4 regions of the Candidatus Enterococcus ikei genome follow, and region 1 is predicted to be linked to each of the others. Evidence: predicted binding sites of a transcription regulator. Region 1 holds the regulator's gene; each other region holds the start of a gene.
What was found. Region 1 encodes NrdR, which represses ribonucleotide reductase genes. Its sites were predicted from a motif close to ACACNATATATNGTGT; they were not measured.

Region 1 (3,219 bases):
TTTTATTAGGATCGTAGGTTCTATAGACTGTCCGCTCAAAGTCTTTGACATCGATCTTGCTCGTATAATAATCAAAAGACTTTGAGCAAAAATCAATCATATCCAGCTCAGTAATTCCAAATAAATTATGAAAAACAAATACTTCTTCTTTAAATCCATCACTATTATCTGGAAGTTTGATTCCCAACTTCTCTATGCCTTGAACAAAGTACGACCAATCGAAACTTTCATTGACTGCACTTAATTTTTGCGCAGGTCTTGGTTCTTGGAAAGCTTGCTCCATTTGGCTTAACTGTTTACTTTGAGAAACAACTTGCTCTTCTTTGAATAAATAAGCATCTTTAAATCCAACTGAAACTTCTTCAAAACCTGTTAAATTCAAAATTTTTGGTTTAAAATGATCGAATAATTTATCTAGCTTCCTTTGACCGACACTATTCAGTAGTGTCAATGACAATACTTCATCTTTAAAAAAACGTTCAGCTGTTTCAGGATGATTCAATCGATATAAGAAATGCACACCTAGCTCAGAATCGTTTTTTGCAAAGGTAGATAATAAACCAATACCCTCTAATTTCTTTCGCGCTGCTTCAATTTGTTTCGTACTCATATCCATCATCGTAATCAAATCAGCGTGAAAAAGTGACTCACTAACGCCAGTTCCTTCAACTTCTGATAAAAGTGTTAAATACAGACTAAACGCTTGTGCACCAATAATTGGCTGATATAAAAGGGTCAAAATCGTTTGTTCTTGATCCGATAAGGGGTAAGCAATTGCTGCTTGAAAAATACTTTTAGGATGGACTTCTCTCCAATTGTCTTTCAAGAAAAGACCTCCTTATTCATTGGTTGTATCATTGTTTGGAGATTTTGCTTTATCTACGATTCCTTGAAGTTCTTTTAGGAACACACTCATATCTTTAAATTGACGATAGACACTAGCAAATCGAATATAAGCAATTTCATCCAAATTAACTAAATCTTCCATCACGTATTCTCCAACTAAGGTTGTCGAAACTTCATTTTCACCTAGACTACGGACACGATTTTCAACATTATCGACGATTTGTTCCATCTGTTCCATAGAAACTGGACGTTTCTCAGCAGAGCGGATCAATCCGCGTAAAACTTTCTCTCTATTAAATTCTTCTCGGTCACCATTTTTCTTGATAACAAGCAAAGGTGCCGCTTCGATCCGTTCAAAAGTAGTAAAACGGTAATTGCAATTTTCACATTCTCTCCGACGACGAATCGCGCGACCATCATCCGCTTGACGGCTATCGATTACCCGAGAATTATTATGATGACATCTTGGACAACGCATAGTGTTCACCTCGTTTTATCTTGTAATATCTATTTTTTTAGTTTACTACCTATTATTATAACATGAAATGCCTAAGAAACCATCCATCTGAGATGACTTCCTAAAGAATTTATTTAGCATTTAATTTGATAAACTAGACTAGTTAGAAACATATAAATAATAAAAAGAAGAAAGATACTAACGCACCTTCCCTCTTTTACTTTTAACGAGTTGACCACCCTGTTTTAAAGATCGTCAACAAGGAATAGAATCGAATTCCTAATAATAAAACCGAATAAACAAATGAATAGACAAATGTAATTAAATAATTTTTTAAACTTCTCTTCGTATAAAAAATGTTTGATAAATACCCTACTAAGATAAAATAGATCACCGCTACAGAAGTTACTTCAACACCTAGACCAAGCTTGTGTTGCCAAAGTAACGTGATAGTCACTATAAAATTATATAACCACAAATACGTTTCTAGTACTTGCCAAACCATGGAAAGCGGTCGGATAAAGCAGTATCTAAACGAAAATAAGGTCATGATCAATGCTGATTTTGTCCAACGTACTTGCTGTTTAAAAAACTTTCTTAGTGTATTCGGCACATCTGTATAACAAACGGCCGTTGATTGATACACCGTTTTATACCGTCGTTCTAAGGAAATGTCCGTTAATAAACGATCATCTCCTGCAGAACACGGAATTCCCAAAAAGGTTTCCTTTCTAAAGGTTCTCATATTTCGTTTTACAAAATTAGCGCGATGCATGCTTAAAGCTCCTGAGCAAACAATTACATTTCCTGTTTTAGATTGTGACGCGCGACCAATTTGAAATGAATTGGAATATATGATGTCTTGTAATCTAGTCCAAAAACTATCCGTTAAATTTCGAACTTCGATTTTCCCAACAACAGATCCAACTTTTGCATTGCTAAATGGTCGAATCATTTCCTCTAATGTATTTTCAGTAATCTCTCCATCTGAATCAACTAAAAGAAATAAATCACCTGTGGCTTGTATAAAACCAACTTCCTGTGCTTTCTTTTTCCCACTGTTTTTGTCTAAACGTAAGCTAGTCAATTTCACATTTTTATTGGCAAAATGAACACCATCCAGTTCATCTATTTTCAGATTTTTAACAGCTAAATAGGCTTCTTCACTATCGCTACCATCATCAATAAAGATAATTTCGTGAATTGGATATGTTTGTTTCAACAAGGTCATAACTGCCTTTACAACAGATTGTTCATCTTCATTAAAACTAGGAATAATAACTGAAACTTTAAAATTCTTCACCTGTCTTATACTAGGAGTATACATTAACGCTAAACTTAATTTTGTCACTAAATAAACAAAATTAACAGAATACAAAACCATTACTAACTGATAGTTACTGTTAGATGTGTTTATTCTCAGTAAATAAATTAAATAGAGGAAAAACAAAAACAACACGATGTAAATTAGCTTTTCTCCATAAATTTTTAATCTAATCATCTTTATACCAAAGTCAAATCGTAAAACAATTGACTATTTTCGACAAGTTCCGCCTTATTCTTCTCGTAAATATTATGCCCAACTGCATAAATGACTAAATCAAAATCTTTCAACTGACAATAATCCCCTTCTAAACTCATTACACTATTTTCGTTTAAAGTAACATTTGAGACAATTACATCATCAAAGGACACAATATTTGTATTCAATTCTTCTAATTTTTTTATCAAAGAAATAACTGAAGACATTCTAGTGTCTGCAACGTTTTTCTTATACGTTATCCCTAAAATCGCAATGTTCATTTCATCTAGGCTTTTATCACTCTTTTTTTCGGCATAAGCAATAATTTTATTTAAATAATAATCTAGCATTGAATCATTGATTTTACCTGCTGTTTGAATCAAAGGTGTCTCTA
Region 2 (3,219 bases), on a different contig from region 1:
TGTTCTAATGGAATTAGATCATGACTATTTTTTCTAAAGAAACCAGTTTGCAGTTTGTCATCGATTTTTCTTACTGGAATTTGCGCTTTGTTGCGGTACCCCCAGGGATTGTTCATGCCTAGTGCGTCCAATACTGGAACATCTGGTAATTTCGCTACACGCTGCATCACGTTTTTCACTTGGTCTGTTTTGAAAGTTAATTGAGCACCATAAGCTAAATGCTGTAATGGGCTGATTCCAACTTTAGTAAAGTTTGCATCTTTAACTGGTACACGGTCTTCGCTTGATTTTAAGATCGTCAAGACTTTTCCGTAACCGAAACTTTTGCCGACTTTTAAGACTTTGATTTCGACTTTTTCACCTGGCAAAGCATTTTCTATAAAAAGCGGGTAGCCGTCAACTTTGGCAACACCCATTCCTTCATGTGTCAGATCAATAATATCAACTTCGATTGTTTCATTTTTGTTCACTGGAAAATTATTCATAAGTCGCTCCTTCTTTAATGCACTTCTATCATTCTAATGAAAAAATGCTAGAAAAGCAATAGAGAGATTGTTTCTACGGTTAAAAGACGTAAAAATTAATCTTTCTATTTTAATCGATTTCCGCTAGTTTATTTTCAATTAGCTGGATCACTTGTTTTTTTGCTTCTTCATTTTCAATAAAATCATATTTGTCTCCATCAATTTGGATTTTAGGGCTCTCATTGTATTCTTCAAACCATTGTTCATAGCGTTCATTCAATTTTTTATAATAATCATATAATGAAGGGTCTTTTTCTACTTGCTCGTAAACACGTCCCCGTTTTTGAATACGTTCCAACATTTTAGGAAAAGATATTTTAATATGCACTAGTAAATCTGGACGCTTTTTATGAGCCGCGTACGGAAGTTCTTGTAGCATATTTTCTAATAAAGAATCATAGACTTTTACTTCTGTATCGTTGGCTCTTCCAAGGTCAGCATTTAGATGGAATAATAAAGAATCTTCATAGATTGAACGATCCAATACATTATTTTCATGTGAAAGTGCTTGTTTAATACTATCAAACCGCTTATTCAAAAAATAAATTTGTAATAAAAATGCATATTTTTTAGGATCTTCATAAAATAAGGGCAATACTTCATTATCCTCAACGGATTCATAAAAAGCATCTGATCCTAAATGTTCTGAAATAATTTCTGTTAAACTTGATTTACCTGCACCAATTGTACCTGCTAAAACGATCACTGCCATCGAACTCCCTACCTATTAATAGTTATTTTTTTGATTTTTAACCAGTGGATCATGCCATAAATCGAATTGATTGTATACATGCAATACATGACAAACAATGCATAATCTCCTCCAGCATGACTACCTGCTCTAAACCATAATATTATTGAAAATACGTTTCCTAATAGCCAAAAAACAAATTGTGACTGATATCTTTTGATCATCAACAGCATTCCTGTCGCTGATACACTAAAAGTCACCGCATCAAGCGTTTGCTGCGCATCATTGACGAAGCCTAAAAGATAATATGCGATTACACCGATTGCCAGCCAGACAAGTCCAGCATACAGCCATTGAATCCCTTTTAACGTTTTGACATCTGTCACATTACCAGATCCATCCTCGCTGACTTTTAACCATGTATACAGCCCTGTGATATCCATTATAATATAAAAGCTTTGAAGTAAAACTTCAGCATACACACGCGTTTTAAAGCCAAAATAGCCGATGATCAGCGCACTTATAAAACCAAATATATAATTGCTGGCTTTTCCTTGGGCAATTAAATTGACGCAGATAATACCTGATAAACCACCCACTAAAGTAATCCAACTAGATGGATTAAAAACGAAGGCTATTAATTGTACGGAAATCATCATTAATAAAAAAAGATAATTTTTTCTTTCCCAGCCTTTAAAGTCATTTATAATAAAATTTGAATGCATATAAAACAAACCTTTCACTTACAATTATTTATCATTTTCTGCAGAGATGACGACTTATTTAATTTACCTCTGTTTCAGTCACAAGTCAATGAGAATTCTTCTCAATTATTGATTATGAGACATTTTTTATACAACATATTGTGTTTCTTAATTTTAAAAACCTATATATGGTATAAGGAAGCTATTTCACTTCTACAGTTTTAGTAAGTATATCCCTCAAATAAAAAAAGTATCTAAGACTAACAAGTAATTGTTTTGTCTTAGATACTTTTTTTATTCTCTTGATCGATCAGCCAATTTTTCCATTATTATCAATGTCTTCTTCAGTTAAACGTTCGACTTCTTTTACAAACTCTTTGCTTGTTTCAAGATATTCATCATCGTCATCAGATTCACCGTCATAATCGTCTAACACAGAACCCATGATTGCGTTCGAAGGAATCGCATCTGCATTGGCAAACATTTCGATATGTTGATGCAAATTGACAAATTCCATCGGCGCATCCCCACCGTATTCACCATCTAAATTGATCATCATGCGGCTATTAGGCTCTAATGTTTCGGCATGTAAACGACTAGTTTTAGTATAAATTAAACGGCTGTCTTCTATATGTTTACCACCATTTAGCATTAACGCTGCTAGATGTAAAATTTCGAAAACATTAGCTGTTTTGACAATAATCAGAGAAAATTTTCCATCATCCAGTTTTGCATCAGGCGCAATTTGTTCGAATCCACCAACAGAATTGGTCAAGCCTAAGAAAAACATGGACGCATTGCCCTCATAGACTCCTTCGTCATATTCCATCCGCATTTTGATCGGTTTCACACGCGGAAGCATTTCTGCACCTTTAGCTAAGTAAGCCAAGTAGCCAAAAATACTTTTTAATTCTGAAGGAACCTCATAGGTCAATTCAGTTAAATGTCCACCAGCTGCGATGTTGATAAAATAATTATCTTTGGCTTTGCCGATGTCCATTTTAACCGTTTGATTTTTTTTGATAACTTCTGCTGCTTTAACAATATTGTCTCTAGGAATTTTTAATGCTCTTGCGTAATCATTGGTTGTTCCTGCAGGAATGATCGCCATAGACGGTCTTTTTTCTAAAGGAGCAATGCCATTAACAACTTCATTGATCGTTCCATCACCGCCGGCTGCAACAATTAGATCAAAATCTAATTCTGCAACTCGGCGTGCTTCATTTTTAGCAGAATTTTCATCTGGAGTTGTGGCAAAAGCACTAGCTTCATATCCGCATTCTTCCAAGACAGAAAGAAT
Region 3 (3,219 bases), on a different contig from region 1:
TATCTGAAGCATCTGTAACAAAAGTTAACGCACGTGTCATTGCACGAACAGATTTACCAAAATCAGGGCTATCCATCAAGTTGACGATATTTGTTGAACCTAAGTTACAGCTGATGTCTGTACCAAGTATTTCATATTCTTGTTTGCCATTTAAAACAGAAGGTGTTTGAACTTGTAGGATTTCTGAACATAAGTTACTCATAATGATTTTGCCATATGCAGGATTGCTTCTGTTGGCTGTATCGATATTGATGATATATGGGTAGCCAGATTCTTGTTGTAATTTAGAAATTTCATTTTCTAGATCACGTGCTTTGATTTTACGTTTACGAATTTTAGGATTAGCAACTAGATTATCGTATTCTTTGGTAATATCAACGTAAGAGAAAGGCACACCATACTCACGCTCTACGCTATAAGGGCTGAATAAATACATATCTTCATTATTACGTGCTAGTTCATAAAATTTATCAGGAACCACAACGCCTAAAGACAAAGTTTTTACACGAACTTTTTCATCTGCATTTTCTTTTTTCGTTGAAAGAAACATTTCGATATCTGGATGGAAGACGTTTAGGTAAACAACTCCAGCACCTTGACGTTGACCTAATTGATTAGAATAGCTAAAGCTATCTTCGAATAATTTCATAACAGGAACCACGCCGCTAGCAGCTCCTTCGTAGCCTTTGATTGGTGCTCCTGCTTCACGTAAGTTTGCTAATGTGATCCCCACACCGCCGCCAATACGTGATAATTGTAAAGCTGAGTTGATTGAACGGCCGATGCTGTTCATGTCATCTGTCACTTGGATCAAGAAACAAGAAACAAGCTCACCGCGACGTTTACGTCCTGCATTTAAGAAAGAAGGTGTCGCAGGTTGGTAACGTTGATGAATCATTTCGTCTGCCAATACTAAAGCTAATTCTTCGTTGCCATCAGCAAAATACAATGCATTGAAAGCTACACGATCTTCATAGCTTTCTAAGTATTCAGTTCCTTCATTGTTTTTAAGCGCATATTGTGAATAAAACTTGTAAGCTGCCATAAATGATTTGAATTCAAAATTTTGTTCATCAAGAAATGTGTATAATTGTTCAATAAAAGCCATAGAATATTTTTCGATAAATGCAGTTTCTAAATAATCATTGTCGATCAAGTAGTTGATTTTTTCTTCTACAGTATTGAAGGTTCTTGTATTAGGAAGGACATTTTCTTTGAAGAAAGCTTCCAATGCTTCTTTATCCTTGTGCAAAGGAATTTGTCCGTCAACAGGACGGTTGATCTCATTATTCAGCTTAAAATAGCTAACATCTTTAATTTCTTTTAGACTCAAGTTCATTCACTACTTTCTTAAAGGATTCCACGTCTTCGTTCGTGCCGCTAAATTCAAAAGCAAAAAGCATTGGAACGTTGTAATCACGTGCTATGTCTTTGGCTGTATATACATATAATTCTGCGAAATTGAGGTTTCCGCCTCCAGCAACGCCTTGCAAGTATTCTCGATTGTTTTTGTAATCAAGAAAATCGTTCACTACCTCAGTGATTTCTTGGTCATAAGTAGGAACGACTAGGACAAAAGGCTCATTTATCTCAAAAAAAGGATTCGCAGGCTCAATTTCACAAGCTGCTAAATCCAATTTTTTAATGAAGCGTCTGGTTTGTCCGGTAACTGAAAAATAAACAATTTTCATTTTAGCTAGCCAATTGTTTTAATTGATCAGGACGGAATCCTACAACTGTTGTAGCATCAGAAGTGATAACCGGAACACTTTGGAATCCTTGTTCTTTTAACCAGTCGATTGCGTCTGGTTGGATATCGATATTTACTTCTTCAAATGCTATATTATTCTCGCTCAAAAAGCGTTTTGCCATTTTACATTGGATACAATTATTTTTAGAAAAGATTTTTACGTTCATTTTTAATTCCCCCTCAATTAGTTTACTTCACTAGTATAAATCTCTCACGGAAAAAGTCAACACTTAGGCACTACATATTGTGGTTGTTTTTTGATGTAATACCATGTTTTGTGTTTTTGAAAGAAATATGAAAACACGTATTCTCTAGATTTGAGCGACTTTTATTGTCATTTTCGTGTTTAAAAAAGAAATTTATTAAATTTTGGATTGGAATTTTTAATTAAGAAAACACAAGATATAGTGGTCGAAAACGAAGAGACACACTAACCAAACAGGTGCGTTTTTTAGCACGAATTATTTTCTTACTATAGGTAGAAAGAACATTGATTTAAGTATCACAAACAGGTATACTTAATGAGAACGATTATCAATATCAATGGGATTATCCATGAAATTTTTTCACAATTAGTGAGATAGGTTTGAATATATAGCTTCACGAGCTACAACATAAAAAATAGGAGGACAACTCAATGTTGACATTGGCACAGGCAAAGTTGAATAAGGTTTATACAATTGAAGAGATTCAGGCGGAAGGTTTTGCGAAGAAGCATTTGAATAATCTTGGTCTTGTGCCAGGTGGAAAAGTTGTGTTGGTCAATCACTCTAAGGAGAACGGGATTGTTTTGCTACACAATAGCCGGATTGCAATTAATTTATCTGTATTGAAACAAATTATAATAGTAGAAAAAAGTATCGATGAAGAAAATTGGATATCTCTAGATCAATTAACAGTGGGTGAAAAAGCCCGTGTAATTGGGATTCATGGGCAAGGTGCTGTTAAAAGACGATTGATGGATATGGGACTGACAAAGGGTGTGGATTTACTCGTTCGAAAAATGGCTCCATTAGGTGATCCGATTGAGATCAATCTTCGTGGATATGAACTGACGCTAAGAAAAAACGAAGCAGAATTAGTCTTGGTACAGAAAGAAGGATAAAGGATGAAAGAACAGCATATTGCTCTGACAGGAAATCCAAATAGTGGGAAGACAACAGCGTTCAATGCATTGACGGGTGCGAATCAATATGTAGGGAATTGGCCGGGTGTTACGGTTGAACGAAAAGAAGGGAAGCTGAAAAAAAACAAGCAGATAACAATTCAGGATTTACCAGGTATTTATTCTCTTTCTCCATATACACCAGAAGAGGTGGTTGCCAGAGACTATTTATTGAGCGGTGGTCCAGATGTTATTGTAAACATCGTTGATGCGACAAATTTAGAACGAAACTTGTATTTGACGACTCAATTGATGGAGACGGGGATTCCTGTTGTAGTTGGGTTGAATATGATGGATATTCTAG
Region 4 (3,219 bases), on a different contig from region 1:
TTCCATGTTCATCTTTCCAGCCTTGTAAGAAAGAACGGCAGCCCATCGGTACTTTAAAGCTTCCTGTTAGATCAACTAACTTATCATAATTTAAAACATCAGGATACATCCTTTTTGTAGCGCATTCTAATGCTAATTGTTTTACATCGTAGTTGGGATCTGTTTCATTTAAGTTTACTCCTCGTTTTAACGTAAAAATCAATTTAGGGAAGATTGCAGTTCTATGTTCGCTTCCTAAACCATTGATTCTAATTTGTAAAATCGCTCGTTGGATTTCACGTTCAAACCAGCTCAAGCCCAAACCAAATCCTAAAGATGTGAACGGTGTTTGACCATTAGAGGTAAATAGTGTATTGATTTCATATTCTAAACTTTGCATCGCATCATAAATATCTTTTTTTGACTTACTTTTGGCATAGGCTTCCTGACGATCAGAACCTTCGATCCACTGTTTTGCATCGTTTAAATGTTTTTGGTAATTTAATTCGGCAAAAGGGGCTAATAATTCATCGACACGGTCAGCAGAGCAGCCGCCATATTGACTAGAAGCTACATTAGCTATGATTTGTGATATTTGGGCAGTTGCTGTTTGAATCGATTTTGGTGCTTCAACTTCGGCATTACCGATTTTAAAGCCATTGTTCAGCATTCCTTTAAAATCAATCAGACAGCAATTGGTCATTGGTGTGTATGGATGATAATCTAAGTCATGATAATGGATGTCGCCTTTTTGGTGTGCGTTTGCAACATGAGGAGGCAGCATTTTTAAGCCAATCGATTTACCAACGATACCAGCAGTCAAGTCACGTTGCGTATTAAAAACATCGCTGTCTTTATTCGCGTTTTCATTTACAACAGCTTGGTCTTTATTGATCAACTTACTGATAGTGAAATTAATATCGGTTGCTTTACTACGTTCAAAGTCACGTCGAGTCCGATAATTGATATATTCTTCGGCTAATTCATATTCATTTTTTGCCAATAAAATATGTTCGACAATATTTTGAATTTCATAAATCTTTACATCTTCAGCGAAACGATCTGAAATTTCCTGATTAATTCTTTCAACAATATCTTGAATCCGTTCATGGGCAAGTGGGTCCAAAGAACCATGAATTTTTTGTTCAGCTTTGATCAAAGCATCATAAATCTTTCGATCATCAAAATCAACCAATCGACCATCTCGTTTAACAATTTTCATCATGTGTAAGGTTGAATCAGTAGAACTCACTTCATTATTAGCGTGCTTAATCTCTATCATTTGCTACCCATCTCCTCATAGATTTATTCCTTCACTATCATAAAACAATTCGTTGAATCTTTCAACTATATGTAGTGTGAAATTTAATTTTTAATTCGCTTTGGCAACTACATATAGTGTTTATGAGAAATGAAAAAACAGTGAAAACAACTCCCTAAAAGGTTTGTGGAAATTGTCACAACATTATTTTTAAGAAAACTAAATGATTAGTAAATTTTTTTTTATTATTACTTAATTGTAAGGAGAAACGATGTTAAGATACATAAAATATTGGTAGAATAAGGACAATGAATAAACTGGAGCGAAAACGATGAAAAAAATTTTAGAAGTAAATCATTTAAGTAAATCATATGGGTATCGAAATAATAAGGTACAAGTTTTGAATAATATTTCTTTTTCAGTTGATCAAGGCGAATTTGTTGGCATTATGGGACCAAGTGGTGCAGGTAAATCTACATTATTAAGTGCTATATCCACGATTGCTTTACCTACAACAGGAACCGTTCACATCGACGGGCAGGATATTTTAAAAATGCGTGATAATCAAATCAGTGACTTTCGTCGTAACAAACTAGGCTTTATTTTCCAAAATTTTAATTTAATGGATACGCTGAACGTAAAAGATAATATCCTCTTGCCTTTAGCTGTTGATCGAATGCCTTTAGTGGAAATGGAGCAACGGTTGACTCATGTTGCCAATATACTAGGAATCGAACAATTATTGACTGCCTATCCCAATGCAATTTCGATTGGGCAAAAACAACGTGTGGCAGCAGCACGAGCATTGATTACTAAACCTAAAATTATTTTTGCTGATGAACCAACAGGATCTCTAGATTCTAAATCAGCAGCTGAGTTGCTGCAATATATGACAAATATGAATTTAGAAGACGATGCTACGATCATGATGGTCACTCATGATCCTTATACTGCAAGTTATTGTAATCGGATTTTATTTATTAAAGATGGTGTATTTTTCTCAGAAGTTGTCCGACAAGGTTCTAGAAAAGAGTTCTTTAATCGGGTGATCGATATGCAAGCAACGATTGGCGGAGGTGGTCGTGCCAATGATTTTTAATTTGTCTTGGAAGAACTTCAAAGGGCAATTTCTCAATTACCTTGTCTACTTCGTTAGTATGACATTTGCTGTTGTTGTGTATTATTGTTTTAGCGCTATTACTTACAATAGATCGTTGGCTAATCGAGTGGGACAAGAAATTCATATCAACGGCGCAATGAATTTAGGCGGAATATTGATCGTTATTATGATACTAGGTTTTATGTTTGCAGCGAATCATTTCTTCTTATTAAAGCGAGGAAAAGAAATTGGACTGTATCATCTGATTGGTATGCGGAAAAGTCAAATATCTTTTTTGTTTTTTGTGGAAACATTGATTTTGGGCGCAGTCTCATTAGTAACTGGAATTGTTTTAGGCATTATTTTTTCAAAGCTTTTTTCAATGATTTTAGCAAAAGCGATGTTTTTGCAGGTTGAAAGTTTGTTTTTTATTTCAATACCTTCAATGATTCAAACCAGCTTAGTATTTTTATTTATGTTGTTTGCGGTCTCTCTTCGAAGCAGCTGGCGGATTTATCGTTATCAAGTAACAAACTTACTTAAACCAACTGAAAAAAAAGCGGTCAAGTCAAATAAAATGTCTCTATTAGATACTTGTTTAGGAATTCTTGGTATAGTGCTTATTGGTACAGGGTATTTTTTATCGTACAATGTTATTTCTTTTAGCACAGTTTTTCTGCATACATCATTGGGGATTGTTGGTTTTTTGATGGCTCCTTTAGTGATTATGTATATTTGTATGGTGGGGACATATTTATTTTTTAAATACACGATGTATTTAGTGGTATTTTTCTTTGGAAAAAATAAAAGTCATTATTATCGAAATTTAAATATGTTGGCATTGGGAAATACAAAACAACATATTAAAAGAGGCGGAAAT

Region 2: pnuC (nicotinamide riboside transporter PnuC) is a predicted target of NrdR. The motif match lies at 2,069-2,084, and genes of this name have one in related genera.
Region 3: nrdH (glutaredoxin-like protein NrdH) is a predicted target of NrdR. The motif match lies at 2,146-2,161, and genes of this name have one in related genera.
Region 4: nrdD (anaerobic ribonucleoside-triphosphate reductase) is a predicted target of NrdR. The motif match lies at 1,366-1,381, and genes of this name have one in related genera.

Annotation. Positions count from the first base shown of each region.
Region 1 covers NZ_JAFLWD010000009.1:185,621-188,839, reverse strand. The annotation lists gene JZO69_RS04910 (replication initiation and membrane attachment family protein) at 1-826, opposite strand, end outside; gene nrdR (transcriptional regulator NrdR) at 839-1,324, opposite strand; gene JZO69_RS04900 (glycosyltransferase) at 1,527-2,687, opposite strand; gene JZO69_RS04895 (nucleotide sugar dehydrogenase) at 2,807-3,219, opposite strand, start outside.
Region 2 covers NZ_JAFLWD010000023.1:15,433-18,651, reverse strand. The annotation lists gene rlmD (23S rRNA (uracil(1939)-C(5))-methyltransferase RlmD) at 1-485, opposite strand, end outside; gene JZO69_RS10010 (deoxynucleoside kinase) at 595-1,236, opposite strand; gene pnuC (nicotinamide riboside transporter PnuC) at 1,245-1,940, opposite strand; gene JZO69_RS10000 (diacylglycerol kinase) at 2,230-3,219, opposite strand, start outside.
Region 3 covers NZ_JAFLWD010000018.1:25,720-28,938, forward strand. The annotation lists gene nrdE (class 1b ribonucleoside-diphosphate reductase subunit alpha) at 1-1,333, opposite strand, end outside; gene nrdI (class Ib ribonucleoside-diphosphate reductase assembly flavoprotein NrdI) at 1,314-1,691, opposite strand; gene nrdH (glutaredoxin-like protein NrdH) at 1,693-1,917, opposite strand; gene JZO69_RS08460 (FeoA family protein) at 2,388-2,855, shown strand; gene feoB (ferrous iron transport protein B) at 2,859-3,219, shown strand, end outside.
Region 4 covers NZ_JAFLWD010000020.1:23,471-26,689, forward strand. The annotation lists gene nrdD (anaerobic ribonucleoside-triphosphate reductase) at 1-1,261, opposite strand, end outside; gene JZO69_RS08990 (ABC transporter ATP-binding protein) at 1,572-2,339, shown strand; gene JZO69_RS08995 (ABC transporter permease) at 2,329-3,219, shown strand, end outside.